3 regions of the Streptomyces sp. NPDC090499 genome follow, and region 3 is predicted to be linked to each of the others. Evidence: predicted binding sites of a transcription regulator. Region 3 holds the regulator's gene; each other region holds the start of a gene.
What was found. Region 3 encodes HspR, which represses chaperone genes until heat shock. Its sites were predicted from a motif close to TTGAGNNNNNNNNNCTCAA; they were not measured.

Region 1 (10,473 bases), on a different contig from region 3:
GTCGAAGACGCCGAGCTTCTTGTTGTACGCGGCGATCTCCCGCTCCCCCTGGTACACCTGGATGCCCACCGAGGGCTGGTTGTCGGCCGCGGTCGTGAAGATCTCCGAACGCCGGGTCGGGATGGTGGTGTTGCGCTCGATGAGCTTGGTCATGATGCCGCCCTTGGTCTCGATGCCCAGGGACAGCGGGGTGACGTCGAGCAGCAGCACGTCCTTCACGTCGCCGCGGATGACGCCCGCCTGGAGGGCCGCGCCGACCGCGACCACCTCGTCCGGGTTGACGCCCTTGTGCGGGTCCTTGCCGGTGAGTTCGCGGACCAGGTCGGTGACGGCGGGCATCCGGGTGGAACCGCCGACCAGGATGACGTGGTCGATCGCCGACACCTGCACGCCCGCGTCCTTGACGGCCTGGTGGAAGGGTTTCTTGCAGCGGTCCAGCAGGTCGGCCGTGAGCTCCTGGAACTGGGCCCGGGTCAGCTTCTCCTCCAGGTGCAGCGGCCCGTCCGCGGAGGCGGTGACGTACGGCAGGTTGACCGAGGTCTCCGTCGACGACGACAGCTCGATCTTCGCCTTCTCGGCGCCCTCGCGCAGCCGCTGCACCGCCATCTTGTCGTTGCCGAGATCGACGCCGTACTGCCCCTTGAACCGCTTCACGAGATGCTCGACGACCCGCTGGTCCCAGTCGTCGCCGCCCAGATGCGTGTCGCCGTTGGTGGCCTTGACCTCGATCACCCCGTCGCCGATCTCCAGGAGCGACACGTCGAAGGTGCCGCCCCCGAGGTCGAAGACGAGGACGGTCTGCTCCTCGCCCCGGTCGAGGCCGTAGGCGAGCGCGGCGGCCGTCGGCTCGTTGATGATCCGCAGCACCTTCAGGCCGGCGATCTCCCCGGCCTCCTTGGTGGCCTGCCGCTGGGCGTCGTCGAAGTACGCGGGTACGGTGATCACCGCGTCGGTGACGTCCTCTCCGAGGTAGGCCTCGGTGTCCCGCTTGAGCTTCTGCAGCACCCGCGCCGACAGCTCCTGGGCCCGGAAGCGGGTGCCGTCGACACTCCCGCTCTCCGGGAACCGCCAGGCCGCGTCGCCCATGTGCCGCTTGACCGAGCGCGCGGTGCGGTCCACGTTGGTCACCGCCTGCCGCTTGGCGACCTCGCCGACCAGTACATCGCCGTTCTTCGCGAAGGCCACGACCGACGGGGTGGTGCGCGCCCCCTCGGCGTTGGCGACGACGGTGGGCTCACCGCCCTCCAGCAGGGCCACCACCGAGTTCGTCGTACCGAGGTCGATACCGACCGCACGTGCCATGTCCGTCCCCTCTCCGCCCAGGGCGCTTCCCCGACTCCAGCACAAAACTTGAGCGAGCCGTTGTCAATGCCGGGTACCCCGTGAACGACGATGCCGCGCCCCCCGGAGGAAGGGGCGCGGCATCGCAGCAGGTACGGCGATCAGGCGAGCTTCGCGTCCAGGGTGATGGTGGTGCCGGTCAGGGCCTGGCTGACCGGGCAGTTCTTCTTGGCGTCCTCGGCGGCGGCGGTGAAGCCGTCCGCGTCCAGGCCGGGGACGGTGCCCTCGACGGTCAGGTGGATGCCGGTGATGCCGGTACCCGGCTGGAAGGTGACGTCGGCGTTGGTGACCAGCTTGGTGGGCGGGGTGCCGGCACCGGTCAGGGCGTGCGACAGCGCCATGGAGAAGCAGCTGGAGTGGGCGGCCGCGATCAGCTCCTCCGGGCTGGTCTTGCCGTTCGCCTCCTGGGAGCGCGAGGCCCACGTGACGGGCTGCTCGCCGATACCGGAGGAGTCGAAGGTGATGACACCGTTGCCCTCGGTGAGGCTGCCTTCCCAGACGGTGTGTGCGGTGCGCGTGGTAGCCACGGTTGTTCCTTTCGGCGATGAAGGCGAATGAACCGGTTCGCTCGCCCCCATCCGATCACATCAGGGCTCACCGCACCCGGAAGACCGGCCCACGGGGAGTGAACGGCAGGCGACGTCCGTCCGGGATCAGATAGGCGTGTTCGCGGCGGACCCGCAGGACGTCGCACCAGCCGTCGGTGATCACCAGGACCGGCGCGGCGGGCGGGAAGTCGTCGGCGCGCTGGAGCAGGTCGACGCCAGGCTGCAGGACGGTGCCGCCGCGGCCGTGCACGCGGACCCGGCCGGCGATCTCGGTGGTCGGGAGATAGCCGGCGTCGTGCGGGGCCGCGTCGCAGAAGACGACGCGCGCGGCCGGTACGTCACGGGCCTCGGCGTAGGAGGCGATCGCGCCGAGGGCCTTGCCGAGCAGGGTGCGGTCCATGGAGCCGGAGGTGTCGAGGACCACGCCGAAGGTGCACCGGGCGACCTCCTCGGGCGGGAAGTACCGGCCGGCACGGGGGATGTCCGGGGTGGACGACTGCCGGCGCGAGGGGCGGGCGTAGGACCGTACCGCCTCCGGGCGCGGCACGTACTCGTCGAACCAGCGGGCGAGCCGGGCGTCCCAGGGCAGCGGCGGATGGCTGAGCGCGCGGATCTCCTCGACCAGGCCGCCGGGCAGCAGGCCCCGGTCCTGGGTCTGGTGCAGGTCGAGTCCCTGGCACAGTCCGCGCCGGTAGAACTCGTCGAGGTCGACGTAGGCGCCGGGCGGCCCGAGCGGTGCGCCGAGCACGTCACCGCGGCCCTTGCCGCGCAGCGTGGCCAGGCGTCGCATCCTCCGCAGGTCGACGGCGATCCGGTCGTACACCTCCTCGGCCGACAGCCCCGTCAACTCCGGGTCGTACAGCAGCCCTTCGGGCATGGTGCCGACGTGCATCTCGACCAGCCAGCCGTTGATGACGTAGTCGCAGGCGATGTTGAAGAGGTAGTGGTCGCGGGCGCCGAGGCGGTCGCCGTGGCGCAGGGCGGCGTGCAGCATCTCGTGGGCGAGGACGAACCGCCACTCCTCCTCGTGCATGGTCCGCAGCGGGTTGACGTAGATCTCGCCGGCCTCGGGGTTGACCGCGGCGACGGCGATGTCGTGGGCGCGGGCCAGTTCGGCGTCGGCGACCAGTGTGATGCCGGCCGCGATGCCGCCGAGCAGCGGGTAGGAGGAGACGAACCAGCTCAGCGCCCGCTCCCAGGGGCGCTGCGGGGTCGGCGGCCCCGACATGGAGGTGCGGCGGCCGCCGGCCAGGTCCATCGCCCGGGACATGGTGCGGGTCAGCGCGTGCGCGAACCCGATCTGCCAGTCGGGGACCTGACCGGCCCACTTGCTCCAGGAGAGGAGGAGCTGGTCGGGCTCGCCGCCGTTCGTCCCGCCGCGCTCGTAGGCGGCCGGGATGCCGCCGGTCCGGCGCCAGCCGGCGGCGAGCCGCTCCTCGTCGCCCTCCGGGTAGGAGGCGGGCAGGTGGTCGGGGGCCTCGCCGATCGGGAAGGTCTCCAGGAAGCGGTTGACGACGGTGCAGCGGGCGGCGAGGTCGTAGCGGTCGGGCTGATCGCGCGGCCCGGTGGCGGCCGGGAGGTGGCCGAAGCCGAGATGGATGGTGCAGTGCGCCAACGCCCAGGCCCACTCGGCGGGTTCGGCCCGCCGGGTGGCGTGCGCGTGCAGGACTCCGTCGGAGTCGGCCCGTACCAGCCCGTCCCGGGGCCCGAGTTCGCACTTCTCGTGCCGGCAGATCGTGAACTCCACGGCCCGCAGGGCGGGGTTGGCGCGGAGGAGTTCGACGCCGGCCGCGAAGTTCTCGGCGGCCGGGTCCTGCTTCTTGCGGGCGGCGGGCGCCCGGCTCATCGCCGGGCCTCCACCAGCCGGGGCATGTCCCGGGCGGCCTCGATCAGGAACCAGGCGGGCAGCACCGGATTGCCGTCGGCGTCGGAGGCGATGACGGTCTGGGCGACCTCGACGGAGATCTCGGCGAGCTGTACGAGCAGCGACTTGGCCCGGTAGGCGGTCTGCCTGCCGTTCGCCGACATGTGCTCCTTGTCGACGGGCAGTTCCTTGACCAGCCGCCCACGGAACGACTCGGCGAGGTAGTAGAGCAGGTCGCGGTCCTCGGTCCGCGGCGGCCAGCCCGCGTCGCCCTTCAGGATGGCCTCGATCCCGAACCGGCTGCGCACGATCTTGACGTATCCGCAGAAGGCGGTGGCGTGGGCGGGGGTCAGCGTGCCGTGCGCCAGCACCTTCAGCGTCGCCTCGTCCAGGTCGCGTCCGAAGGAGTGCAGGGCGTCGGAGAGCATGTGCCAGGAGCGCGGGGTGGAGAACGGCTCCTCGGTCTTCGGCGGCTTGGACCACAGGTGGTCGGGCCGGTCGGTGAGGTGGTCCAGGACCCACGGGTGGATGCCGTTGGCCCCGGCCCAGGCGAGCCAGTCGTGCACGGAGGCCTCCAGGTGGACGTGGGCCAGCCGGTTGACGAGCGCGGAGGCGATGGGCCGGGCGAGGGCGTTGTCGGTGGACCTGTTCCCGGCGCCGATGACGATCGAGCCCTTGGGCAGCTCGTAGTTGCCGATGCGCCGGTCGAGGATCAGCGAGTAGAACGCCTTCTGCACGTCGGGGGTGGCCGCGTTCAGCTCGTCGAGGAAGAGGCAGTAGGGCTCATCACGGGCGATCGACTCGGGGGGACAGAACACCGACCGCCCGTCCCTGATCTGCGGAACCCCGATCAGGTCCTCGGGCGCGAGCTGCGTACCCAGCAGGCTCACGCACTCCAGCCCGAGCGACTCGGCGAACTCCCGCACCAGGGAGGACTTCCCGATGCCGGGGGCGCCCCAGATGAACACCGGCCGCACGGTGGCGAGGCCGAGGAGGAGTTCGGGGATACGGGAGGGCGTGACGGTCACGGCTGCCTGCAAGAGGCTGCTCCTTGGGGGTGTTCGAGAGGCTTACGACTCGAACAGTGTGAGCCGCGAACGAAAGGTACGCAGCCGATTTTCTGCCGCCGGGGACGCGCTCCGTCAGGGGCGCTGGGGCCCCGGCCGAAGGCTGGGGGAGGAACTGCGCGACCAGCCCCCACGCACCCGCGGCCAACGAACTACGCGGCCCTCTCCCCCTCCGCGGACAAGGGAACCTGGGGCCCGTCCGCCTCCCGCAGCCACCGCCGCAGCACCCCGTGCACCGCCTCGGCCCCCACCAGCTCCTCCCCCTCCGCCACCGGTTCGGACACACAGACCGGCGACAGCAGGAACGGCCGCCCCTGCGCGCCCCCCAGCCCTCCGTGCGACCCGATCTGCTCCTCGAACGCGAGGACTTCGCCGCTCTCCGGGTCGTACCAGGAGTTGACCATGATGTCGGCGGTGTGCGGAAAGGAGTGCGTGCGCCGTACGGCGTCGGCCGCGCCCGCCCCGAAACCCGCCAGCGGCCCCGCGTGGCCGTCCAGCCGGTCGAGCGGGATCTCCGCGCCGTACGCGCCGAGCACCACCCCGCCGTGCTCCTCGCTGCGCACCAGCAGGAACCCGATGCCGGGATGGTTGGCGAGGGTGGTGAGCAGCGCGGGGTGACGGGCGTCCAGCTCCTCCCTGGTCATGCGGTGCGGCACGTCCGGGAAGGAGACCAGGCCGAGGTTGCCGGAGGCGAGCACGACCGGTTCGGAGTGCCGGGTCGGGCGGTGCTTCTCGCCGCGCTCCTCGACCGGCCTGCGCAGCGCCGCGCGCACGGCGGCCCGCGCCTCCGTGCCGCTGTGGGTGCTCCCCCACTGCTTGACGCGTGGGGGGACCCCCATGGCCCTGCGCGGCACGTGCAGTCCGCAGCCGGCCCGGACCAGGTCGCCGAGGCCGAGTCCGTAGCGGGTGTGGAAGGTCTCGCCGGGGCTCTGGCCGTGGTCGGAGAGGACGACGATCCGGTACTGCCGGGGGGCGTGCTCGGCGGCCTTCTCGATCAGGGCGAGGGCGCGGTCCAGGCGTTGCAGCACCTTGTCGGCGTCCCGGCTGTGCGGTCCCGAGTGGTGGGCGACCTCGTCGTAGGCGACCAGGTCGGCGTAGACGGCGGTGCGGCCGACGAGGAGGTCGCCCATGACCGCGGCGGCGACGACGTCCCGTTCGACGACGGTCGCGAAGGCGCGGACGAAGGGGTAGAGGCCGCCCCGTTTGACGCGCGGGCGCTGCCTGCGGAGCCGGGCCGCGGTGGACTGGCCGATCTCGCGGCCGACCTCGGCGAAGAAGGAGAGCGCGGTGCGGACGGCGTTGGCCGGGTCGGCGAAGTACGCGAAGTAACCGGCGCGGGATCGGTTCTCCCGGCCGCGGCGGCGGGTGGCTATGGACAGCACGAGGGCCTGTTCGTCGGCGCCGCCGCCGAAGAGGTTGCCGCGGCTGGCGCCGTCCAGGGAGAGCAGTCCCCCGTCGGCGGTGCGCTCGACCGCCCGGCGCTGGAGTTCGGCGGCGCTGGTCGGCCGGTTGCAGACCATCACCTCGCGGCTGTCCTTCTCGTACCAGCGGAAGGCGGGGACGTCGAAGTTGGAGCCGTGCAGGATGCCGAGCTGGCTGGCGCCGGTCTGGCTGGACCAGTCGGTGCGCCAGGGGGTGAGCCGGTGGGTGGGCTGTGCCCCGCCCGCGCCCAGCCAGCCGGCGACGGTCGGCATCAGGCCCTTGGCGACGGCGGCGGTCAGCACGTCGTGGCCGACGCCGTCGAGCTGCAGGAAGACGGTGCCGGGGGTGGCCCGGCAGGGCGGCTGGGATCTGCGGCGGCGGATGGCGAGCCGGGAGAGCCGGTGGCGGTAGGCGTCGTCGTCGCGGACGGCGAGGGCACCGCCGGTGGCGGAGGCGACGGCGGACATCACGGCGGCCACGATCACGGCGGTCTCCGGCGCGGCCTCGCTCTGCCCGGAGGGGTTGATGCGCAGGGCGACGAGGAGCAGGGAGCCGTTGAGGAAGAAGACCAGCAGGCCGAGGACGAGGGCCGGCACGAGCAGCAGGAGCCGTACGAGGAGGGGCCAGACGACGGCCGAGAGCACACCGAAGGCGCCGGCGCCGAGGGCGGCGGTCATGGCGATGCGGGTGGCGCTGTCACCGTCGGGGGACTGGAGCTGGAAGTCGGGCAGGAGGCCGGCGAGGACCAGCATGGTGACGGTGGACACCGCCCACACCGTGACGCTCCGCCCGACCTGACTGACGATCCGCCGCCACCGCACGCCCCACCGACCTCACGTCCGCGCCCCGCGCCGGTCGCGGGTCTGCTCGCGCCAACACTGTCACATGCGGGCAGGCCGGAAACGGTCGGTCACGGTGGGTTCGGCACCGCCGGACACCGCCGCGGGAGCTGTCCGCCATGGCGGCGGACGCAGGGCAACCGATGTGTTCGAAGAGCCGGTGCGGGGTCGGTTCGCCTGATCCTCCGCGGCGGTGCTCGCCACGACGGCGGTGTCCGGCCGCACCGTGCTCACGCCTGCCCGACCGGCGGGGCACAGCTCCGCTGCTCGACGGCCCCGGGCCCTACCGGCCGTCGTACCCCGCCGTCGGCATGGACAGGCGGCGGTGGACCATGGCCTTCATCCGGGCGTCGTAGCGGGGTTCCGCGCGGCCCACCGTCTCCACCCGGACGCCGCGCCGCGCGCACTCCGCCATGAAGTCCTCGACCGACGACAGCGCGCTCTCCAGGACGCGTCTGCTCGGGGCGACGAAGAGGTCCAGGCCGGGCCGGACGCCGGTCCACAGGGCGCTGTGGTCGGGGCGCAGGCCGCGGACCAGGAGTTCGCGGGCGATGACGTAGCCGTGTTCCACGGCCCAGCGCGCGCACATCGCGTGCTGGCTGCGGGAGTCGACCAGGAAGGGGTCGATCTCCAGTTCCTCCAGGGGTGTCAGACTCGCGATCGCGGTCACCCGCACCGGCGCGATCCCGCCGGAGGCACCCCGTACCTGTCCCATGGCGTCCCCCCTCACCTCCGGGTTTCGCCGCCGACCCTACTCCTGCACGTAGGCTTCGGGGAGTCGCGCGAAGGAGGCAAAGAGGTGCCGGTGGAGATCACCTGGTGGGGTCACGCCACCTGCACGATCGAGGATTCGGGCATACGCCTGCTCACCGATCCTCTGTTCGCGCGCCGGCTCGCCCACCTGCGGCGCCGCCGGGGCGCCCCGCCGCCGCCCGCGGCCCGCCGCGCGGACCTCGCGCTCGTCTCCCACCTGCACGCGGACCATCTGCACGTCCCCTCGCTCGCCGGGCTGGCCCCGGGCACGCGCCTGCTCGTGCCCCGGGGCGCACCACGGACGGTCCCCGCGCTCCGTCGCCTCCGTCAGCTGCGGATCACCGAGGTGGGCGTCGGGGACGAGATACACGTCGGCCCGCTCGTCGTACGGGCCGTGCCCGCGCTGCACGACGGCCGCCGGCTGCCGGTGGGACCGCACCGCTCGCCCGCCCTCGGATACGTCGTCGAGGGTGCGGCGCGGACGTACTTCGCCGGGGACACCGGGCTGTTCGACGAGATGGCCGAGGCGGTCGGGCCGGTGGACGTGGCCCTGCTGCCGGTCGGCGGATGGGGCCCGTACCTCGGGGAGGGCCACCTGGACGCCGGGCGGGCGGCACGGGCGCTGGCGCGGCTGGCACCGCGCAGCGCGGTGCCGGTGCACTACGGGACCTACTGGCCGATCGGCATGGACGGGGTGCGCCCGCACGAGTTCCACGCGCCCGGCGACGAGTTCGTGCGCCTCGCGGCCGAGTACGCGCCGCAGGTGGCGGTGCACAGGCTCGGTCACGGGGAGAGCGTGCGGCTGGAGGTCGCGCGGTGAGACTGCTGGTGGTGATGGCGGCCGCCGCCGGCTCCACCGCGGCCACCTCGTCGTCGACCGAGTCGGCGCAGCAGGCGATCGGGTATCCGACGCTGTTCCTGCTGGTGCTGATCGGGGCGTTGGTGCCGGTGGTGCCGACGGGGGCGCTGGTGAGTTCGGCGGCGGTGGTGGCGTTCCATCAGACGGCGCCGTTCGCGCTGGCGCTGGTGTTCGTGACGGCGTCGCTGGCGGCCTTCCTGGGGGATGCCGCGCTGTACTGGCTCGGGCGGCGGGGGCTGCGGTCGAAGAACGGGTCGCGGTGGCTGGGGGCGATACGGGCGCGGGCGCCGGAGGAGCGGCTGGAGCAGGCGCAGGAGAAGCTGGCCGAGCACGGGGTCGCCGTGCTGGTGCTGTCCCGGCTGGTGCCGGCCGGCCGGATACCCGTGATGCTGGCGTGTCTGCTGGCGGAGTGGCCGTTGCGGCGGTTCGCGCGGGGGAACGTGGCGGCGTGCCTGGCGTGGGCGGTGACGTATCAGGTGATCGGGATTCTGGGTGGGTCGCTGTTTCCGGAGCCGTGGGAAGGGGTGGTGGCGGCGGTGGGGCTGACTGTCGTCATCGGTGTGGCGCCGAGTGTGTGGCGGCGGGTTCGGGCTGCCGGGTGACGCTGCCTTGCGGGGCGCGGGTGCGTCGTGGTTGCCCGCGCGGTTCCTCCCCCGGCGCCCCTGAAAGGGCTCGCTAGTCGAGGGCGTTTCGGGCTGAGGTCCGCTCCAGGACCCTCGACCCTCCCACCGGCAGGTCCCAGAGGTCCTCCCTGGCCAGCTCCGCCCGCTCCCAGGCCGCCCGCACCCGCGTCAGCGGTTCCAGGACCGGCTCTGCCGAGAGGATGAAGGTGCCCCAGTGCATGGGGGCCATCCGCCGTGCCCCGAGGTCCTGTGTCGCCCGTACCGCCTCCTCCGGGTCCAGGTGGACGTCGCTGAGCCACCAGCGGGGGTCGTAGGCGCCGATGGGCATCAGGGCGAGGTCGATGCCGGGGTAGCGGCTGCCGATGCGGGAGAACCAGTGGCCGTAGCCGGTGTCGCCGGCGAAGTAGACGCGGCCGCCGTCGGGGGCGGTGAGGACCCAGCCGCCCCAGAGGCTGCGGCAGGTGTCGGTGAGGGTGCGCTTGGACCAGTGGTGGGCGGGGACGAAGTCGAAGCGGACCCCGGACAGTTCGGCCGCCTCCCACCAGTCCAGCTCGGTGACGGTGGTGAAGCGGCGGCGCCGGAACCAGCGGCCGAGCCCGGCCGGCGCGAACACCGGTGTGTCGCGCGGCAGGCGGCGCAGGGTGGGGGCGTCCAGGTGGTCGTAGTGGTTGTGGCTGATGACGACCGCGTCGACGCGCGGCAACGTCTCCCAGGGGACACCGACCGGGGTGACGCGGGCGGGGGTGCCGAGGATGCGGTGGGACCAGACCGGGTCGGTGAGGACGGTCAGGCCGCCTGTCCGGACGACCCAGCTGGCGTGTCCTGCCCAGGTGACGGCGACGGTGCCGGGGTCGGTGCGGGGCAGCGGGCCGGGTTCGCAGGGCAGCCGGCCGACGTCGGCGAGGCCCTCCCGGCCGGGGCGGACGGAACCCTCGCGGGCGAACCGGGCCATGGCCTTGAGGCCGGGCAGCGGGGCGGTCAGGCGGTCGTGGAACGTCCGCGGCCAGACCCGGAGTTCGCCCAGCGGGCGGGGGTCGGCGAGCGGCGGGAACGGCTGCGTGCGGGTGGCGGCGGCATCGGCTTCACCGGTGGCCGGGGCAGGCGTCGTGGTGGCGGTCGTCGTCGTGGACCCCGGCTCATGCGTCTGCTGCGTCATC
Region 2 (10,473 bases), on a different contig from region 3:
TGCTGGACGTGTTCGGTGCCGGCGAGGACCAGGAGGTTCTCGCTGTGGCGGCGCATGACCGTGGCGAAGTGGTCGAGCTTGAAGAGGGTCGACAGGCGGTCGGGGTCCTGTTCGCGCTCCTCCAGGGTCTCGATCACGGCGAGCTGGCGCTCCACCAGGCCGAGCGTGCGCAGCGCGAGGTTGACGAACGTGCCGCCGATGCTGGTGCGCAGCCGCTCCAGCTGGCCGGCCGCGTCGGTGACCTCGGCGCGCAGCTCCTCGCGGGCGTCGGCCATCTTCTGGCGCTGGCCGACCAGGTGCTTGCGGTCGGTCTCCAGGGTGGCGATGCGCTCGTAGAGCTCGGCGGCGTGCGCGTGCAGGGCGTTGACGGAACGGACGACCTGGGCGAACTCGTCGTTGCGGCCGGTGAAGGCGATCGGGTCCTCGGTGCGCGGGTCCTCGGCACCGGCGAGGCGGGCCGAGCCCCGGCGGAGCACGGAGAGGGGGCGGGTGAGGGAGCGCGCCATGGCCGTCGCGACGCCGACGGCGACCAGCATCAGGGCGCCGACCACCGCCACCCGGATCTCCAGCGCGTTGACGTCGTCGTCGCGGAGCGCCGCGAGGTCCTTGGTGCGGTGGTCGTAGAGGGCCGACTCCACGCCCCGCATCAGGTCGACCCGGGCGGACAGCGCCGCGTCCAGCTTCTTGGTGCCGGTGTTGAGGTCGGCGTCGGAGAAGGCCGGCTGGTCGGTGAGGGCGGCCAGGTACTTGTCCGCGTCGTTGACGTCACCGCCGGTGACCGTGGTGTCGTACGAGTCGACCGCCGCCTTGGGCGCGGTGTCGCGGAAGTCTGCGAGGGCCGCGTCGGCGCGCAGCCTGGCCTGCTGGGCGGCGGCGGTGAGCGCGTCGCGCTGCTTCCTGTCGGCGCCGGAGGTGGTGGTGCTGGTGACCGGCAGACCGGTGAGCGGGCTGATCGTGGTCTGGGTGGTGCTGGGGATGTTCAGGGCCGCCAGCAGGAGGCCCCTGGCCGCGGCGGACTGCTGGACGGCGGTGTCGAGTTCGGCGAGCGCGTAGGCGCCGGAGCCGGCCCTGGGGGGCATCTGCTCGGCCAGCTGCTCGGCGAGCCGGTGCAGCTCCGTGATGGTCGCCGAGTACGCCTGGTGCGCTTCGAGGGCGGTGCTCTTGCCGGTGAGGGCGGAGCGGCGGACGGCGGCGATGCCGTCGAGGTCGGTGCGCAGCCAGCCGGGGGCGTCGGTGTCCGCGCGCAGGTCCTCGACCTGGCGGTCGACGCGGGCGCCGCGGTCCTCGGAGGGCGCCTTGGACTTGGCGCGGCCGGCCGCGATGTAGGAGGTGACCTCGTCACGCTCGTCGGCGAGCGAGTTGGCGAGGGCCAGCGCGTCCTGGGTGCGGCCGGACAGGGTCACCAGGTCCTGGGAGTCGCTCAGCTGCCCGGAGGCGGTGAGCAGGGCGGGCGCTCCGGCGCCCGCGATCGCCGCGGCGACCACCGCCACGGCCACGATCAGCCGGGTGCGGACGTGCTTGGGGCGGCCGGTGCCGACGGGGGCCGCGGCGCCCGTTTCGGAGGCCGTCTTCTTGCCTGTGCGCCGAGGCCGCGTCTTCTGCACCGGTGCTCGCATTCCTGAACTCGTGTACCCAAGGGGCTGGGTGGCACCCCGTCATGATCCCCGGCATTCCGGTGCCAAGTGGTGCGTGCACCCGTCCTGTACGGTCCCCGACCCTCCCAGCGCCGGTGGGCAGTGGTCTCTCATCACCCGACCCGCCACCCGAAGGAGTGAACATCGGAGGGGAGTTGGCGGGCAAGTTCCGGAGGACCGTGCGGGGCCCTTTTCCGGCTGGCCGGTTGGACGCGGACGGCAGGCTTTGGCAGGATTCGCCACCGCAGCTTCCCGGAGTGCGCCATTCCAGCCCAAAACAGGCGGCTGACCTGCGGGACAGCATCAATTCCGGGGTGGTTGCCAGCCTTTGGTGAAGCCTGTGGAGGGGTCGTGCAGACTGGCCGAATGCGTACTGAAGTCGTTTCGGAACCCGGCGCTCCCGACCGCCCCAACGAGGACTTCGCCGGTGTCGGACTTCCCGCCTCGGGGCAGGGGGGTTGCGTGATCGTCCTGGACGGGGTCACCCCGCCGCGGGACGGCACCGGGTGTCTGCATTCCGTCCACTGGTTCACCGCGCGCCTGGGCGGTGCGCTGACCGAACTGACCGTTTCGCGAGGAGATCTGACTCTGCGGGAGATCCTCGAACAGGCGATCGCCCGCACGGCCGTCGCACATGGTGACACCTGTGACCTTTCTCACCCGCGCACCCCTCAGGCGACGGTCGTGCTGAGCCGCTGGTCCGCGGAGACCGTGGAGTTCCTGGTCCTGTCCGACTCGGCGCTGCTCCTGAGGTCGCCCGACGGCACGGTCACCCCGGTGCTGGACGACCGGCTCGACCGGGTGCCGCGCGCCTCGCTGGCCTCGGACGCGATCGCCGACGCCACGGTCCGCAACAAGGAGGGCGGCTTCTTCACGGCCGCCGCCGACCCCTCGGTGGCCGCCCGCGCGGTCGCCGGCACCGTGCCCCGCGCCGAGGTGCGCGCGCTGGCCGCCCTCACGGACGGGGCGACCCGCTGGACGGAGAAGTTCCGAGAGGGCGACTGGACGGCCCTCCTGGACGTCGTCCGCAAGGAGGGCGCGCGGGCGCTGGTCGGCCGGGTGCGGGAGCTGGAGGCGGCCGACCGGGAGGAGCGGGCGTTCCTGCGGCGGAGCAAGACGCACGACGACGCGACGGTGGTGTACGTCGAACTGTGAGGCCCCCGGTGGACCTCCGCCGGCCCCGGGCGGGCAGTCCGATCGAGGCTCGGCGGCGACCCCGGGGGGCGGTCCGGTGGAGGCTCGGCGGCGACCCCCGGGCGGGCGGTCCGGTGGAGGCTCGGCGGCGACCCCGCGGGGCGGGGGCTGCTACTTCTCCATGACGCCGTTCAACTGGCTCAGCAACCGGGCCAGTTCCGCGACCTCCGTGCGGTCCCAGTGGGCGAGCTGGCGGACGTAGCGGCCCCGGCGGGCCTCGCGGACCGTGCCGACCCGGCGCCGGCCCTCGTCGGTGAGGGCGACCAGCCAGGCCCGCCCGTCGGCCGGGTCGGGCTCCCGGGCGATCAGGCCGAGCTCCTCCAGGGCACGCAGCTGACGGGACATGGTGGCCTTGCCGACGCCGACATAGGCGGCCAGTTCGGTGGCACGCTGGCCGCCGCACTCGTCGAGCCGCACGAGCAGCCCGTACGCGGCGGACTCCAGGTCGGGGTGGACCTCCCGGGCCATCTCGCCCTGGCTGGCCCGTGCGCGGCGCAGCAGCACCGTCAACTCGCGTTCCAGGGCCAGGAACTCCTGGTCCGCGCCGCTCGGCGGCAACCCGGTGGCGGCGGGCCGTTCGTCGCCCTTTTCGTCCTCGTGCACGTCAGCACCCCTGATCGGTTTCGCAGTCCTGAAAGTTTCCGTCAAACCCCGTCGTCGCCGCAGCTCGCCAAGTATTCCGCAGGCGTAGACCAACGGCAGCCTCCGGACCCCCTTCCCCCGGGGTCCGTCCCGTGCGTAGCGTCTGAACCCAGGCAATTACTGGCATGCCCACGCCATTCGGTGGCGTCGTGCCGTGTGACACTGCGTCGTGTCGCGCCGCTCGGACCGACCGCCTCTGGCATATCTGGGACCCCACCTCACCCCACGGAGGCACGTCATGCCCGTGCACAGACCCGCCCCCACACTCCTCACCGGCCTGCTGGCGCTGCTGTTCGCGGCACTCGCCCCGGTCCCCGCCCACGCCGACGCGTCCGGCCCGGCCGTCCCGGCCCGCGGCTCGGCGTACATGGGCATGGGCGTCCTGGCCCACGACGGCCGCAGCGGCACGCCCAAGACCGACCTCGCCACCCAGACCGAAGGCGTCGACGTCGCCAGCTACCAGGGCGACGTCTCCTGGTCGACCCTGCTGGGCAGCGGGGTCAGATGGGCGTACTCCAAGGCGACGGAAGGCACGTACTACACGAACCCCTACTTCGCCAAGCAGTACAACGGCTCCTACGACGTGGGCATGATCCGCGGCGCCTACCACTTCGCGACCCCGGACACCGCGGGCGGCGCCGCCCAGGCCGACTACTTCGTCGACCACGGCGGCGGCTGGTCCAAGGACGGCCGGACCCTTCCCGGCGTCCTGGACATCGAGTGGAACCCGTACGGCGCATCCTGCTACGGCAAGTCCAAGAGCGGGATGGTCACCTGGATCACCGACTTCCTGAACCGGTACAAGGCCCGCACCGGCCGCGCCGCGGTCGTCTACACGGCGACCAGCTGGTGGACCGACTGCACCGGCAACTACAGCGGTTTCGGCTCCGCCAACCCGCTGTGGATCGCCCGCTACGCCTCGGAGGTGGGCACGCTGCCGGCCGGCTGGTCGACGCACACGATGTGGCAGTACACGTCGACCGGACCGACGGTCGGGGACCACGACAAGTTCAACGGGGCCGTTGACCGGGTGGTGGCACTGGCCAACGGCTGAGCGCTGCCCCGGTTGCGCGGTTCGTTCGCCGCGGGCCGGTGGGGGCTGGTCGCGTAGTTGCCCACGCCCCTTACGGGGCGCGGATGCGCAGCCGACTTCACCCGGCCGGCACCGGGCGAAGGCCCGGGCCCCCTCGCGGGGACCCGGGCCCTCTTCTGCATCCGGCAGCGTCCGTCACGCCGCTACCGGAACCTCCGGCGCCGCCCCGTTCACGGCGGGCGCGAGCGCCAGCTCCAGGACCTGTCGGACGTCGGTCACGGCGTGGACGTCGAGCTTGTCCAGCACCTCGGCCGGGACGTCGTCCAGGTCGGCCTCGTTGCGCTTCGGGATGATGACGGTCGTCACCCCGGCGCGCTGGGCGGCGAGCAGCTTCTGCTTCACACCGCCGATGGGCAGCACCCGGCCGGTCAGCGAGACCTCGCCGGTCATCGCCACGTCCGTACGGACCAGCCGCCCGGAGAGCAGCGACGCGAGGGCCGTCGTCATCGTGACGCCGGCGCTCGGGCCGTCCTTCGGGACCGCGCCCGCCGGGAAGTGGATGTGCACACCCCGGTCCTTCAGGTCGCCGACCGGGAGCTCCAGTTCGGCGCCGTGCGAGCGCAGGAAGGACAGGGCGATCTGCGCGCTCTCCTTCATCACGTCGCCCAGCTGACCGGTGAGGGTCAGACCCGCCGCGCCCGTCTCCGGGTCGGCGAGGGACGCCTCGACGAAGAGGACGTCGCCACCGGCGCCGGTAACCGCGAGGCCGGTCGCCACGCCCGGGACCGCGGTGCGGCGCTCGGCCGGGTCCTGGGCGGACTCGGGCACGTGGTGCGGCCGGCCGATCAGGGCCCGCAGGTCCTCGTCCCGGATCGTGAACGGCAGCTCGCGCTGCCCGAGTTCGTGCTGGGCCGCGACCTTGCGGAGCAGCCGGGCGATCGACCGCTCCAGGGTGCGGACACCCGCCTCGCGGGTGTACTCGCCGGCGAGCTTGCGCAGCGCGCTCTCGTCGAGGACGACCTCGTCCTTGTCGATGCCGGCCCGCTCCAGCTGGCGCGGGAGCAGGTGGTCACGGGCGATGACGACCTTCTCGTCCTCGGTGTAGCCGTCCAGGCGGACCAGCTCCATGCGGTCGAGCAGGGCCTCCGGGATCGCCTCCAGGACGTTGGCGGTGGCGAGGAAGACGACGTCGGACAGGTCGAGTTCGACTTCCAGGTAGTGGTCGCGGAAGGTGTGGTTCTGCGCCGGGTCGAGGACTTCGAGCAGGGCCGCGGCCGGGTCGCCGCGGTAGTCGGAGCCCACCTTGTCGATCTCGTCGAGCAGGACGACCGGGTTCATCGAACCGGCCTCCTTGATCGCCCGCACGATCCGGCCGGGCAGCGCGCCGACGTACGTACGGCGGTGGCCGCGGATCTCGGCCTCGTCCCGGACGCCGCCGAGGGCGACGCGGACGAACTTGCGCCCCATCGCGTGGGCGACGGACTCACCCAGGCTGGTCTTGCCGACACCGGGCGGGCCGACGAGCGCCAGCACGGCACCGCCACGGCGGCCGCCGATGACCCCGAGCCCCCGGTCGCTGCGGCGCTTGCGCACCGCCAGGTACTCGGTGATCCGCTCCTTCACGTCCTCCAGGCCGGCGTGCTCGGCGTCCAGGACCGCCTTGGCGCCCTGGATGTCGTACTGGTCCTCGGTCCGCTCGTTCCACGGCAGTTCGAGGACGGTGTCCAGCCAGGTGCGGATCCACGAGCCCTCGGGCGACTGGTCGCTGGACCGCTCCAGCTTGTCGACCTCCTTGAGGGCGGCCTCGCGGACCTTCTCCGGCAGGTCGGCGGCCTCCACGCGGGCGCGGTAGTCGTCGGACTCCTCGCCGTCCTTGGCGGCGTCGCCGTTCAGCTCGCGCAGTTCCTTGCGGACCGCCTCCAGCTGGCGGCGGAGCAGGAACTCGCGCTGCTGCTTGTCGACGCCCTCCTGGACGTCCTTGGCGATGGTCTCCGCCACGTCCTGCTCGGCGAGGTGGTCGCGCAGCTGCTGGGTGGCCAGCTTCAGGCGGGCGACCGCGTCGACGGTCTCCAGGAGCTCGATCTTCTGCTCGGTGGTCAGGAAGGGCGAGTAACCGGAGTTGTCGGCGAGCTGGGAGACGTCGTCGATGGCCTGCACCCGGTCCACGACCTGCCAGGCGCCACGCTTGCGCAGCCAGGCGGTGGCGAGGGCCTTGTACTCCTTGACCAGTTCGGTGACATGACCGGGCACCGGGTCCGGGACGTTCTCGTCGATGCGGGTGCCCTCCACCCACAGGGCGGCACCCGGGCCGGTGGTACCGGCGCCGATGCGCACCCGGTAGCGGCCGCGGATCAGCGCGCCCGGGTCGCCGTCGGCCAGGCGGCCGACCTGCTCCACGGTGCCGAGCACACCGGTGCTCGGGTAGGTCCCGTCCACCCGCGGCACCAGCAGCACCCTGGGCTTGCCGGGCTCGGTGCGAGCGGCGGCCTGCGCGGCCTCCACGGCGGCGCGTACATCAGGGTCCTTCAGGTCCAGCGGGACCACCATCCCGGGCAGCACGACCTCGCCGTCGAGAGGCAGCACAGGGAGGGTGAGTGATGCGGACGTCGAAGCCATGATCTCCCCTTCGGCAGTCAACTTGAGTTATGCCGACTCAATGTTTGCGAGCCCAGAAATGTTCCCATACATATGTTCGCTCTGAGCGATCGTGTGCTGACCTGGCCGAACACGGTTCCGCCCCGGTAAAAACAGTTGCTCGGCGCTGGCTCATTCCCCGTACGGTCGGCCGATGACCGACACCGACCTCACCGCGGCCCTGCTGGCCGCCTACGACGCCCAGATGCGCGCCGTCCAGCCCGTCCCCGCGCCCGGGGTCAGCTACGAGCACGACGGCCCCGCCCTCCGGGTGGTGGGCCAGCACCGCGGCTTCGTGACCGGGCCGCGCGACTGGGGCGGTGTGCGCGGCGCCGGACTGGACGCGCTGATCGCCCGGCAGCGGGACTTCTTCGCGGCGCGCGGCGAGGCGGTGGAGTGGAAGACGCGCGGGCACGACGACCCGGCGGACCTCCCCGACCGGCTGCGCGCGGCGGGCTTTGTACCCGAGCCGCGGGAGACGGTCGTGGCCGCCCTGGTCGAGGACCTGGCCGTGGCCGCACCCGCCCTGCCCCCGGGCGTGACCCTGCGCCGGGTCACCGCGGACGCGGACCTGGACCGGATCGCCGCGCTGGAGACCACGGTGTGGGGTCAGGACATGGCGTGGGTCGCCGACTATCTGAGGGGCCGGCTCGCGGTCACCCCCGACGACTACGAGATCTACGTCGCCGAGGCCGCCGGAGAGGTCGTCTCGGCGGCCTGGGTGGCCTTCCGCCACGGATCGGACTTCGCCGTACTGCTGGGCGGCTCCACCCTGGCCGAGTGGCGCGGCAAGGGCATCTACCGCGCGCTGGTCGCCCTGCGGGCGACCCGAGCGGCCGCCCGCAACGCCCCCTACCTCCTCGTGGAGGCCTCGTCCGACAGCGCCCCGATCCTCAAGCGCCTGGGCTTCACAGCGCTCACGACCACCACGCCGTACATCTGGACCCCGGCCACCTGACCGCCGCCCACATCAGCGCCCCGCCAGGGGCGCTGGGGAAGGAACTGCGCGAGCAGCCACGACACCGCCGCGCCCGGCAACCGACCGCCGTACACAACGGCGCATCGCCCCGCCCGTCCGGCACCGCCGGACAACGCCGTCGAGGCTGAGCACCCTTGCGGCGGGAAAAGAGACCGGCCGTCGCCACACCACCGCAACACAACTCACAGGTAAAGACCTGAAACTGCCGGCGGACGCACAGCGAATGGCCGCACACGACGGGGCCCGGGGGACACATGGACGAGAAACAGCCGGCGGCCGAGCGGCCGGCACGGCGTGCCGTGCTGACCGGCGCAGCCGTCGTCGCGGCCGGCGCCGCCGTCCCGTTGGCCCTGCGCGCCGTCGGCGACGACGGCGCCGGCACGCCCGCTCCCGCCCGCACCGCCCCCGCGGCACCCGCCGCAAGCCGCCCCCCGGCCTCCCCCCTCCCCCGCACCGACCCGCGCCCGAACATCCTGCTCGTCCTCACCGACGACCAGCCCGGGGAGACGGACTGGGCGGTCCGCCGTACCGCCGACTGGCTGGGCGGGCAGGGCGTCACCTTCGCGCGGGCGCATGCCAACACCCCGCTCTGCGCACCCTCCCGGGCCTCGATCATGTCGGGGCGGTACGCGCACCACCACGGCGTCCTGGACACCGTCCACCCGTACCACCTCGACCAGCACACGACCATGCAGCGCCAGTTGCACGAGGCCGGCTACCGCACCGGTCTGTTCGGCAAGTACCTCAACTACTGGCACACCGGCGACAACCCGCCGCACTTCGACGAGTGGCTCCTCCAGGAACCGGTGGCGTACCACGACGGCCACTACAACGACAACGGCACGGTCCGGAACATCCCCGGCTACAACACCCACGTCATCAGGGACCGCGCCCTCGCCTTCATCGACAGGTCGCGCACCGACACCCGGCCCTGGTTCGCGTACGTCGCGACCCGCAGCGCGCACGAGCTCAACATCCCGGAGCGCAGGTACGCGCACGCGCGCGTGCCGGAGTGGCCCGGCCGGCCCTCCGTGTTCGAGGGCGACAAGAGCGACAAGCCGCCGTTCCTGCGGCAGGCGAAGCACACCTACGACCAGGGGAAGGCGCTGCGCGGGCGCCAGTTGCGCACCCTGCTGTCGGTGGACGACGCGATGCGGGACTTCCGGGACGAGCTGCGTGCGCTGGGGCAGCTGGAGAACACGCTCGTGCTCTTCACCAGCGACCACGGGCTGTGCTGGGCGGACCACGGCTGGCTGCGCAAGTCGGTGCCGTACCGGCCGAGCCTGGAGGTGCCGTTCTGGCTGTCCTGGCCCGCGCGGGGGCTGGGCGAGGGCACCGTCGACGACCGGCTCACCGGCCATGTCGACATCGCGCCGACCCTCCTGAACGCGGCCGGCATCACCCCGGACACCCCGCACGACGGCCACTCGCTCCTCGACACCCGCAACGACCGCGACCGGCTGCTCGCCGAGTGGTGGTGGAACCGGCAGGACCAGGAGCCGATCCACACCTGGGCCACCCACGTCGGCAGGTCCACGCAGTACACGGAGTACTACCGCGTCCGCCTCGACCGCCAGGGCCGGCCCACCCAGGGCGACGGCGCGGTCGTCTTCCGCGAGTTCTACGACCTGGCCGCCGACCCCTACCAGCTCACCAACCGCCTGCACGGCGCCACGGCCGGGCAGGAAGCGGCACTCGGGATACCGGAGTCGGCGGCGCGGCTGGCGGCGGCGCGGCGCGGGTGAGCGCTCAGGGGGCCACGGGGACGGCGCCGGCCAGGGCCTGCACCCGCTCCCGCCGCCAGCGCCGTACCACCGGCCAGAGCCCGGTGCCGATGGCCAGCGAGATCAGGTGGCCCCAGTTGGTCATCGGGTCCTGGAAGGCGATGAGGTCGGTGACGAGGCTGTAGCCGACCAGGGCGAGCAGCGGCCAGCGCAGCCAGGGGGCGAGGAGGCCGGAGAGCGCGCCGATGCTGGCGGCCACGCCGAAGCTGATGCCGTAGTCGAGGCGGTGCAGCGAGGTGTCGGGAAGGTGGCCGGCCAGGACGGCGAGGCCGACCGGGACCTCGGTCGCGAGGGTGGCGAGGACATGGCCCGCCAGGAAGACGAGGATCGCGCGGGCACCGCCTATCCGCCGCTCCAGCGCGGTCAGGACGAGCACGAAGGCCAGCGCGTACGGCGACAGCAGCCCGCCCGCGATCCACAGCGCGCTGGCCAGCAGGACGAAGACCGGGGTGCGCAGCAGGTGGGCGACGTCGGTGCTGGAGTCCTGGTAGAGCGCGTACCGCAGGCCGGGGCCGGCCCAGCTCGCGAAGAGCGAGGTGAGGGCCAGGATCACCGTGTAGGTGAACGTGACGG
Region 3 (10,473 bases):
CCTCCCCCACCCTCTCGGGTGAACGGATGGCCCCGCGCCACATTGACCTGCGGCCGTTCGCCGTGAACGACGGCGACGGCATCTGGGTACTGCCCGGCGGCCTCACCCGGGTCGCGCTCCAGGAGGGCAACCTGATCGTCAACTCCAGCCAGGGCGGCGGCTCCAAGGACACCTGGGTGCTCGCCGAGGGCCCGGCGGAGCGACCCGAGCCGGTCGGCGCGGGCCCGATCCCCGCGGTCGCCCCGCGCCGCCTCGGCCCCGACGGCACCCGTGCGGTCGGGGCGGAAGGAGCGCAGCAGCAGTGAACGACGTGATCCTCTCCCGTATCGCCGAGTCGCTGACCTGGACCGGGCGGTACGTCGAACGGGCCGACGCCACCGGCCGGATCCTCGACGCCTACCTGCACCGGATGCTGGAGGACCCCTGGCGCGACGAGGACGCCGCCTGCCGGTCGCTGTACGCGATCCTCGGCGTGGACGCCGGCGCGGCACGGGTCGACATGCAGCAGGTCCTGGACCAGCTCGCCTTCGACGCCCGTTCCACCTGTTCCATCGAGGGCGCGCTGGGCGCCGCCCGGCTGAACGCGCGCAGCGCCCGCGAGGCCGTCTCCTCGGAGATGTGGGAGTGCCTCAACTCCACCTGGCACGCGCTCGGCGACCGGCGCCGCGCGGCCCGCCGTACCGGCCCCTACGCCTACCTGGAGCTGGTGCGCAGCCGGGCCGCGCTCTTCTTCGGGCTGGCCGACTCGACGATGAGCCGGGACGACAGCTGGCGGTTCGTCGTCCTCGGGCGGAGCCTGGAGCGGGTGGACATGACGGTACGGCTGCTCTCGGTGCGGGTGCTGGACGCGGCGCACGCGCCGGACTGGCCGACGCTGCTCAGCGCGAGCGGCGCCGACGAGGCGTACGCGCGGGTGCACACCGGCTTCGGCGACACCCCGCGGGTGGCCGAGTTCCTGCTCCTGGACCGGGACTTCCCGCGCTCGGCGCTGCACGCGCTGACCACGGCCGAGGAGTGCCTGGCCGCGCTCGGCCGGCCCCGCCAGGACCCGGCCCGCTCCCCCGTCGGCCGGGCCCGCACCCGCCTCGAATACCTCGACACCGTCTCCCTGGAGGAGCAGCTGCCGGTCCTGCTGCGCGACCTCCAGCAGGCCTGCATGGCGTGCGCCGACGCGGTGGCCGAGCGGTTCTTCCCGTACCAGGGGCCCGTGCAGTGGGCCCAGGAAGGGGCCTGAGATGGCTCGTCGCCTCCGTATCCGGCACACCACCCGGGTCTCCTACGCACAGCCCGCGGCCTCCTCGCACAACGAGGTCCGGATGACGCCGCTGACCCTGCCGGGGCAGACCACGCTGGACGCGCGGGTCATGGTGCAGCCGGCGACCGCCGTCTGGTCGTACTGGGACTACTGGGGCACCCAGGTCACCGGCTTCGACCTCCTCGACCCGCACGAGGATCTGACGATCACCGCGTCGAGTCTGGTGGAGACGATGGCGCCGGGGCCGCTGCCGACCGCGCCGGGGTGGGCCGAGCTGGCCGAACGGGCTTCGGGGTCGCGGCTGTTGGAGTTCGTGGCGCCGACCGGTCGTACGTCGGTGCCGAAGAAGCTGGTGAAGAAGGCGTCGGGGGCCGCGGAGGGGCTGGGGCCGCACGAGGCCGCGGTGGCCGTGTCCGGGATGGTCGCCGACCGGGTGACGTACCTGCCGGGGGCGACCGGGGTGAACACCTCGCCCGCGGAGGCCTGGGCCCAGCGGGCGGGCGTCTGCCAGGACATCACCCACCTCACCGTCGCCCTGCTGCGGGGGCTGGGGCTGCCGGCCCGGTACGTCTCCGGGTACCTGCACCCGGAGCGGGAGGCCGAGCTGAACCGGCCCGTCGCCGGGCAGAGCCACGCCTGGATCGAGTACTGGGCCGGCGACTGGTGCGGGTACGACCCGACGAACCGGGTGCGGGCCGGCGAGGACCACGTGGTGGTGGGGCGGGGCCGTGACTACGACGACGTCACCCCCCACAAGGGGATCTACCGGGGGGTGCCGGGAGGGGCGCCGGAGGTGACCGTGGAGTTCACGAGGGTCGCGTAGCCGTCCGCGGGCGCGTGCGGGCGGGCGGGGTGCCTCCCCGCCCGCCGCCCTTGGGCAGGGCCTACCTGAGGCCGGCCGCCTCGCAGGCCGACTTGTACGCGGCCGTGCAGATCTGCGAGATCTTGTAGATGCCGTCCGCGACGACGGTGTCCTTGATCTTGCTCTTGGTCACGGCGCTGACCTGCACCAGCTGGGACGGGATGTCCTTGTTGGTCGGGCTGTCGACGGTGTCCTGGGTGAGCGCGTCGAACTGGATGTCCTTGCCCTGCACCTTGTAGACGGCCATCTGGGCGGCGGCCTCGGCCTCGTCGGGGTACGGCTTGTAGACCGTCATGTACTGCTCGCCGGCGAGGATCCGCTGGATGGCGTCGAGGTCCGCGTCCTGGCCGGTGATCGGCGGCATGTCGGTCACGCCCGCCGCCTTGAGGGCCTTGACGACACCGCCCGCCATCGCGTCGTTGGCGGAGTAGACGGCGGCGATGTTGTCCTTGCCGAGCAGGCCGACGGCCTTGGTGACCTCCTGCTCGGCGATGTCCGGGTTCCAGTCCTTGGTGTCGTACGAGTAGCCCGCGGTCGTCACCTTGCCGTTCAGCTCGGACAGGGCGCCCGTCTTGAACTGCTTGGCGTTGGGGTCGGTCGGCGAGCCGTTGATCATGACGACCTTGTCGGAGGTGTCGACGTTCGAGCCGAGCGCCTCCAGGAGGGTGCGGGCCTGGACCTCGCCCACCAGTTCGTTGTCGAAGGAGACGTAGGCGTCGATGGGGCCCTCGGCGAGGCGGTCGTAGGCGATGACCGGGATGCCCGCGGCCTTGGCCTTCTTCACCGCGCTCGCGATGGCGTGCGCGTCGACGGAGTCCAGGATGATCACGTCGACCTTGTCGTCGATCATCTGCTGCATCTGCGTCGCCTGGGTGGCGGCTGACGAGGCGGCGTTCTGGTAGTCCACCTTGCCCTGGTTGTTGGTGAGCTCGGCGATCTTCGACTTCATGATCGGGTAGTCGAAGTTGGTGTACCGGGTGTTGATCTTGTCCGGCATGAGCACACCCACCGTGATGTCGTTGCCCTTCGTCGGGGTCGCGGACGTCGACGATCCTGTCGCGTTGAGCGCGCCGCAGCCGGCAAGCGAAAGGGTCATCGTGGACGCGGCCACAAACATGGCTATACGACGCATACGGGGGCTCACTTCAGGTGCGTTCCGGACGTGGGCTGCTTTGCGACCCAGATGTCTGAAAAGACAACGCGTACGCAACACCCGGCGTCAAGCGGAATCACTTAACGAGTGCGCAACACCACGCTCCGCTGCACCTGTGAAGGAGGAGCGGAACCCCCTCCAAACACTCTTTACGGACCCTCCATCCAAAGGGAGTTCATCGGGAGGCAAAGATCAGTACAACCAAGTCCATTCCTCGCGAGTCGACATCAGGAACGGCCATCCCGGTCGTACTCACTTGTACGACGCGACCAGAGGATCGAATGAACCGCTCCTGGCGTTGCTGGACCGTGATGGCCAACTCGCCGTGCTCCGGACCCCTGGTCCGGGTGACCTCGCGAACGGTCTTCGAGGTCGGGGAACAGCGCGAGTTGGTCACCTCGGCACGGTCGGGTCTTGCCGCCTGGCTCGGGCGTGCCTGCCGTCCTGGGTGGGCTCGCGGTTCCGCACGCTCTTGGTGTGGACACGGCCTGGCCGGTAGCTCTCCCCACACTCATCCTCCGGTGAGCGGGGGTCACACCTGGCCGACGCCGAATCCCATACCCAAGGGCGCGCCTGCCGATGGCCACTCCAGCTGCATGATGCCGGGTGACCGTGATCTTCTTCGACTGCCGCTGCAACGGCCTGGTCCAGTGCTGCCCGCCCCAGCGGCTGGTGTAGGCGGGGTCGACCGCTACGACCACCAGGCCCCGGTGGTTGGCCATACCGCGCAGCCGTTCCCGGAAGCGGGCAGTGGGGATTCCTGCCACCGTATGGCGGAAGTGTCTGCCGCGTCTGCCCTTGCCCATGGACTCCCGCCCGGTGGCACGAGCGTCGGCGAATCCCAAGTTCTCGATGGCCATCCCGACGCAGCCGTGCTTGCGGGCGAGCTCGATCAGGTCGCTGATCGCGGCGCGCAGCCGTCCGTCCCGGGTGCTGGTGGGACCCGTCAGGTCGAGCGGGATGGTGACCGGATCGCCGATCGGGTTGCCGTGCACATCGAGCACGCAGGCGGCGAGGTGGTCGGCGTTCAGATCGACGCCCAGCAGCCGCGCGCTTCGCGTCTTGAGCTCCTCCGGAGTGGGCAACACGGTGAAGTCGGCCGACCAACTTGCGTCCAGGTACCAACGGCCGCTTGCCGGGTCGCAGGCAATGTCGTAGCGCACGGCCCGATGTGCGGTGACGCGGTCCAGCCATTCCTCGCGACGGTGCGAGAACCGCACCGTGCCAGTCAGCTGGTAGCGACCCCGAGGCGCATTGGACAAGTGTCTCAGCGGCTCAGGCAGCACGATCGTCACCGAGCCACAGGACGGATCAACCGTGATGGTGTAGTTGCCGTACGAGGCGCCGGACTCGCCATCCGCAGTCAGGAACAGCCTCACGCCCTCCCACCGCTCGCGCCACTGGGCCTCGGTCAGCCGGGCATCGGCGAGGTTGTGCCGCAGCTTTAGGAGGCGCCTACCACCGACGACAACCGAAGGGCACCCCGAGGCGATCTTCTGCTCCACGACGGCGAGCCGGGCCTTGAGCGCCTGCACGCGATGCTGCTTCTGAACGCGTTCATTCCGGTCGGCGTAACCGCGGACACCGTCCTTCGACCGCTTGCCGCAGGGAGCGGCCAGGCGCCGGGTGATGATGCGGATGGATCGGCGCAGTCCGACCCGCTCGTCGTTCAGGCAGCGAATCGACAGCTGGTACTGATCCTCCGAGACACGAGTCATTGCCCCGGCCCAACGGGACGAGGAGACCGCAGTGAGTTTCTTCTTCCGCTCTGCCCGCTTGGTGTCCTTCGCCTTGACCTGCCCAAGCCTGATGCGCTCGACCAGGTCGGCCCGTTGATGGTGACCAAGGTGCCTGCCCAGCAGGCGGAGCACCTTCTCATCGGCGGGATCCGGACGCAGCCGATCTCTGATCCGCGTCCCTGACGGCGCGGCAACCGTGAACGGAGTCGCCAGCACACGCAATGCACGCTTCCTCCCGCGCTTGCCTGCCACCGTCGACCTCTCCCCCTCTGGATCACTGCGAACTCAGCGGCCACCGCCGATCATGCGTTCCAAGAGCTCAGGAATCCTGACAATCCCCCCCGTTCACCCTTATGGGCGACACGATGGCGCTCTTCACCGTCCGAACGACGCCGAAAGGCCCGGAGGTCGGTGAACCTCCGGGCCCCTCTCGTACGCGTGTCGCGGTCAGTCCTTGGCCTTCTTCGGCCGCCACACCACCAGCGCGCTGGTCTGCTGGACCTCCTGGTACGGGACCAGGTCTCGGCGGTAGGAGGCGTGGACGGCGGCCTCGCGCTGCTGCATCGCGGCCGCCGCGCCGTCGACGGCCGCCTGGAGTTCGGCGACGCGCTGCTGGAGCGCCATGACCTGGTTCTCCAGTTCGATGATGCGCTTGATGCCGGCCAGGTTGATGCCCTCGTCCTGGGACAGCGCCTGCACCTGGCGGAGCAGTTCGATGTCACGGGCCGAGTAGCGGCGGCCGCGCCCGGCCGTGCGGTCCGGGGAGACCAGGCCGAGCCGGTCGTACTGGCGCAGCGTCTGCGGGTGCAGTCCGGAGAGCTGGGCCGCCACCGAGATGACGTAGACCGGGGTCTCCTCGGTCAGTTCATACGGATTACGTCGACGGCCGTCCATCTCTGTCATGCTCCCTTCGCGGCCTCGAACAACTCGGCGCGCGGGTCCTCGCCCGCGGTCGCCTCGCGATACGCCTCCAGTGCGTCCCGAGCATTCCCCGACAGGTCCTTCGGGACACTCACCTCGACGGTGACCAACAGGTCGCCGCGGGTGCCGTCCTTGCGGACCGCGCCCTTGCCCCGGGCGCGCATGGTGCGGCCGTTGGGCGTGCCCGGGGGCAGCTTCAGGGTGACCGGCGGTCCGCCCAGGGTCGGGACCCTGACCTCGCCGCCGAGCGCCGCCTCGGTGAAGGTCACCGGGACGGTCACCGTGAGGTTGTCGTCCTTGCGGCCGAACACCGGGTGGGTGTCCACGTGCACCATGACGTACAGGTCGCCCGCGGGGCCGCCGCGTTCGCCCGGTGCGCCCTTGCCGCGCAGGCGGATGCGCTGGCCGTCGGTCACCCCGGCGGGGATGCGGACCTGCATGGTGCGCGAGGACTTGGCGCGGCCGCTGCCCTTGCAGTCGGGGCAGGGGTTCTCCGCGATCAGGCCGCGGCCCTTGCAGTCGGGGCAGGGGTCGGTCAGCGAGAAGCCGCCGCCGGAGCCCCGCGCCACCTGGCCGGTGCCGACGCAGGTCGGGCACACTCTGGGCGTGCCGTTCGCGTCGCCGGTGCCCGAACAGGCCTTGCAGGGTGCCTGCGAGGACATCCGCAGCGGGACCGTGGCGCCCTCGATGGCCTCCGTGAAGCTGAGCGTGACCTCGGACTCGATGTCCTGGCCGCGCCTGGGCTGGGTACGGCCGGCCGTGCCGCCGCCCCGGTTGAACAGGCCCCCCAGGACGTCACTGAAGCCGCCGCCGCCCCCGCCGAAGCCGCCCCCGCCCTGGGCGTTGCCCCCGAAGAGGTCGCCCAGGTCGAAGTTGAAGTTGCCTCCGCCCGCGCCCGGCCCGGGGCGGAAGCCGCCGTTGCCGAAGAGGGCGCGGGCCTCGTCGTACTCCTTGCGCTTCTTGGGGTCGCCGAGTATGTCGTTCGCCTCGGAGATCTCCTTGAAGCGCTCCTCGGCCTTGGCGTTGCCCTTGTTGGCGTCCGGGTGGAACTCGCGGGCGAGCTTGCGGTACGCCTTCTTGATCTCGGCTTCGGTGGCGTCCTTGGGGACGCCGAGGACCTTGTAGTAGTCCTTCTCGATGAAGTCCTTGGTGCTCATCCCCGACGCCCCTCCTTCCACGTGTTACCTACGACTTCAGCCCTCCTCAGGGCCGTTGTCCTTGTCGTCACCGGCCGCCGGGGCCTCTTCGGTCCCGTCGGCCTTCACCGCGGTCGCTCCCGGCTGCGGTTCGGCGACCGCCACCCGCGCGGGGCGGATGGTGCGCTCGCCGATGCGATACCCGGGCTGCAGGATGGCCACGCACGTCGTCTCGGTGACGTCCGGCGCGTAGCTGTGCATCAGCGCCTCGTGGATCGTCGGGTCGAAGGGCTCGCCCTCCTTGCCGAACTGCTGCAGGCCCATCTTCGCCGCGACCGTCTCCAGCGACTCGGCCACCGACTTGAAACCGCCGACCAGTTCGCCGTGTTCCCGGGCCCGGCCGATGTCGTCGAGCACGGGCAGGAGTTCGGTCAGGAGGTTCGCGATGGCGATCTCCCGGACCGTGATCCGGTCGCGCTCCACCCGGCGGCGGTAGTTCTGGTACTCGGCCTGGAGGCGCTGGAGGTCCGCGGTGCGCTCGCCGAGCGCGGTGCGTACCTGGTCCAGCTGCGCGGTCAGACCGGCCAGCTGTGCGCTTGAGTCCCCGGCCGGGGCCGCCCCCTGTGCGGGAGCGGCCTTCGGCCCGGCGTCTTCGGGGGTGGCGCCGGAGGGGACGTCGGGCTTCTCCTCGAAGCCCGGGGTCTCCTCCGTCACGCGGCACCGTCCTTGCGCTCGTCGTCGACGATCTCGGCGTCCACCACGTCGTCGGCGGCGTCACCGGCGGGGGCACCGCCGGCGGCGGCCTGCGAGGCCTGGGCGTCGGCGTACATGGCCTGGCCCAGCTTCTGGGAGACGGCCGCGACCTTCTCGGTGGCGGTGCGGATCTCGGCGGTGTCCTCGCCCTTGAGGGTCTCCTTGAGCTCCTCCAGGGAGGCCTCGACCTCGGTCTTGATCTCGCCCGGGACCTTGTCCTCGTTGTCCTTGAGGAACTTCTCGGTCTGGTAGACGAGCTGCTCGCCCTGGTTGCGGGTCTCGGCGGCCTCGCGGCGGCGGTGGTCCTCCTCCGCGTACTGCTCGGCCTCCTGGCGCATCCGGTCGACCTCGTCCTTCGGCAGCGAGGAGCCGCCGGTGACGGTCATCTTCTGCTCCTTGCCCGTGCCCAGGTCCTTCGCGGTCACGTGCATGATGCCGTTGGCGTCGATGTCGAAGGCGACCTCGATCTGCGGGACACCGCGCGGGGCCGGCGGCAGACCGGTCAGCTCGAACATGCCGAGCTTCTTGTTGTACGCCGCGATCTCGCGCTCGCCCTGGTAGACCTGGATCTGCACGGAGGGCTGGTTGTCCTCGGCGGTGGTGAAGATCTCGGACCGCTTGGTCGGGATCGTCGTGTTCCGCTCGATGAGCTTGGTCATGATGCCGCCCTTGGTCTCGATACCGAGGGACAGCGGGGTGACGTCGAGGAGCAGGACGTCCTTGACCTCGCCCTTGAGGACACCGGCCTGGAGCGCGGCGCCGATGGCGACGACCTCGTCCGGGTTGACGCCCTTGTTGGCGTCCTTGCCGCCGGTCAGCTCCTTGACGAGCTCGGCGACGGCGGGCATGCGGGTGGAGCCGCCGACGAGAACGACGTGGTCGATCTCGCCGAGGTTGATGCCGGCGTCCTTGATGACGTTGTGGAACGGGGTCTTGCAGCGCTCCAGCAGGTCCGCGGTCAGCTGCTGGAACTGGGCGCGGGTGAGCTTCTCGTCGAGGTGCAGGGGGCCCTCGGCGGAGGCGGTGATGTAGGGCAGGTTGATCGAGGTCTCGGTGGAGGAGGACAGCTCGATCTTGGCCTTCTCGGCGGCCTCGCGGAGGCGCTGCAGGGCCATCTTGTCCTTGCCGAGGTCCACGCCGTGGCCGGCCGCGAACTGCTTGACCAGGTAGTCGACGACGCGCTGGTCCCAGTCGTCACCACCGAGGTGGTTGTCGCCGTTGGTAGCCTTCACCTCGACGACGCCGTCACCGATCTCCAGGAGGGACACGTCGAAGGTGCCGCCACCGAGGTCGAAGACGAGGATCGTCTGGTCGTCCTTGTCGAGGCCGTACGCCAGCGCGGCGGCGGTCGGCTCGTTGACGATGCGCAGGACGTTCAGGCCCGCGATCTCGCCGGCCTCCTTCGTCGCCTGGCGCTCGGAGTCGTTGAAGTAGGCCGGGACGGTGATGACCGCGTCGGTCACCTTCTCGCCCAGGTAGGCCTCGGCGTCCCGCTTGAGCTTCTGCAGGATGAACGCGGAGATCTGCTGGGGGTTGAAGTCCTTCCCGTCCAGCTGGATCTTCCAGTCGGTGCCCATGTGCCGCTTCACGGACCGGATGGTCCGGTCGACGTTGGTGACCGCCTGACGCTTGGCGACCTCGCCGACGAGGACTTCGCCGTTCTTCGCGAAGGCGACGACGGACGGCGTGGTCCGGGCACCCTCGGCGTTGGTGATGACGGTGGGCTCGCCGCCTTCAAGAACGCTGACGACGGAGTTAGTCGTGCCCAGGTCGATGCCGACCGCACGTGCCATGGTGATTTCCTCCAGCTGACTTGAGTGGAACGGACTCAAGTGTGCATCAAGCCGCGCCCGGGGTCAACAGACCTGAGTCCAACCGGCTCAAGTCTTATCCGTTCCTTACACGCAAGTGCCCGCTGACCTGCGTCGATACGGCGTTCCTTGGCCCGTACACCGGAACCCGAAGGAGTAGCAGCACGATGCTGAAGGTGACGCATGCGACGCAGGTGGCTCCGGTGCGGCCGACCCAGCCGCCGTGCACGAGCACCGCGACGAGCACCCCGGCGAAGGACGCGGCACCGAGGACGACGGTCGCCCGCTGCGAGGTGAGCCCGAGGCGCCGCAGCCGGTGCGCGAGATGGTCGGGCCCGCGCCGCAGCACCGGGCGTCCGGCGAGCAGCCGCGACAGCACGACGAGCAGGACGTCACCGCTCGCCACGGCCGTGAGCGCGAACAGCACACCCGCGCTGGCCGCGGGGTCGTAGCCGGACCGGGTCACCAGCGCGGCCGCGGCCAGCACGAACCCGGTGAACAGCGAGCCGGTGGCGCCGAGGGCGATCCGCGCGGGCGCCCAGTTGTGCAGCAGGAACCCGGTGAGCGCGGCCGCGAGCACGCTCAGCAGTACGGAGAGACCGTCCATCACCTCGGCGGCGGCGCAGGCCCCCACCCCGAAGGCGGTCACCACCCCGACGGTCCCGGCCAGCCCGTCCGCGTGGTCGAGCCCCTTGAAGGCGACGGCGACGAAGGCGATCCAGGCCGCCCCGAGCACCCCGCCGACGATCCCGAACTCGCCGTACGGCACCACGCACGCGGCCGCCACCGCCGTACCGAACAGCAGGAACCGCGTCTTGAGCCGCCACACGTCGGCGACCACCC

Region 1: the regulator HspR is predicted to act here: its motif matches at 1,351-1,369, upstream of dnaK (molecular chaperone DnaK).
Region 2: the regulator HspR is predicted to act here: its motif matches at 7,142-7,160, upstream of lon (endopeptidase La).

The regions. Positions count from the first base shown of each region.
Region 1 is NZ_JBIVXP010000002.1:82,156-92,628, forward strand. It holds gene dnaK (molecular chaperone DnaK) at 1-1,302, opposite strand, end outside; gene ACIQVL_RS08715 (OsmC family protein) at 1,443-1,868, opposite strand; gene ACIQVL_RS08720 (hypothetical protein) at 1,936-3,735, opposite strand; gene ACIQVL_RS08725 (ATP-binding protein) at 3,732-4,793, opposite strand; gene ACIQVL_RS08730 (alkaline phosphatase family protein) at 4,973-7,018, opposite strand; gene ACIQVL_RS08735 (hypothetical protein) at 7,365-7,796, opposite strand; gene ACIQVL_RS08740 (MBL fold metallo-hydrolase) at 7,881-8,654, shown strand; gene ACIQVL_RS08745 (DedA family protein) at 8,669-9,295, shown strand; gene ACIQVL_RS08750 (MBL fold metallo-hydrolase) at 9,369-10,472, opposite strand; gene ACIQVL_RS08755 (aminotransferase class I/II-fold pyridoxal phosphate-dependent enzyme) at 10,469-10,473, opposite strand, start outside.
Region 2 is NZ_JBIVXP010000012.1:46,414-56,886, forward strand. It holds gene ACIQVL_RS35075 (nitrate- and nitrite sensing domain-containing protein) at 1-1,604, opposite strand, end outside; gene ACIQVL_RS35080 (protein phosphatase 2C domain-containing protein) at 2,001-2,789, shown strand; gene ACIQVL_RS35085 (MarR family winged helix-turn-helix transcriptional regulator) at 2,940-3,431, opposite strand; gene ACIQVL_RS35090 (lysozyme) at 3,709-4,524, shown strand; gene lon (endopeptidase La) at 4,699-7,119, opposite strand; gene ACIQVL_RS35100 (GNAT family N-acetyltransferase) at 7,292-8,095, shown strand; gene ACIQVL_RS35105 (sulfatase) at 8,371-9,861, shown strand; gene ACIQVL_RS35110 (rhomboid-like protein) at 9,866-10,473, opposite strand, start outside.
Region 3 is NZ_JBIVXP010000004.1:578,350-588,822, reverse strand. It holds gene ACIQVL_RS18315 (circularly permuted type 2 ATP-grasp protein) at 1-305, shown strand, start outside; gene ACIQVL_RS18310 (alpha-E domain-containing protein) at 302-1,234, shown strand; gene ACIQVL_RS18305 (transglutaminase N-terminal domain-containing protein) at 1,236-2,078, shown strand; gene ACIQVL_RS18300 (sugar ABC transporter substrate-binding protein) at 2,140-3,249, opposite strand; gene ACIQVL_RS18295 (hypothetical protein) at 3,498-5,261, opposite strand; gene ACIQVL_RS18290 (heat shock protein transcriptional repressor HspR) at 5,457-5,903, opposite strand; gene dnaJ (molecular chaperone DnaJ) at 5,909-7,087, opposite strand; gene grpE (nucleotide exchange factor GrpE) at 7,124-7,780, opposite strand; gene dnaK (molecular chaperone DnaK) at 7,777-9,612, opposite strand; gene ACIQVL_RS18270 (MraY family glycosyltransferase) at 9,707-10,473, opposite strand, start outside.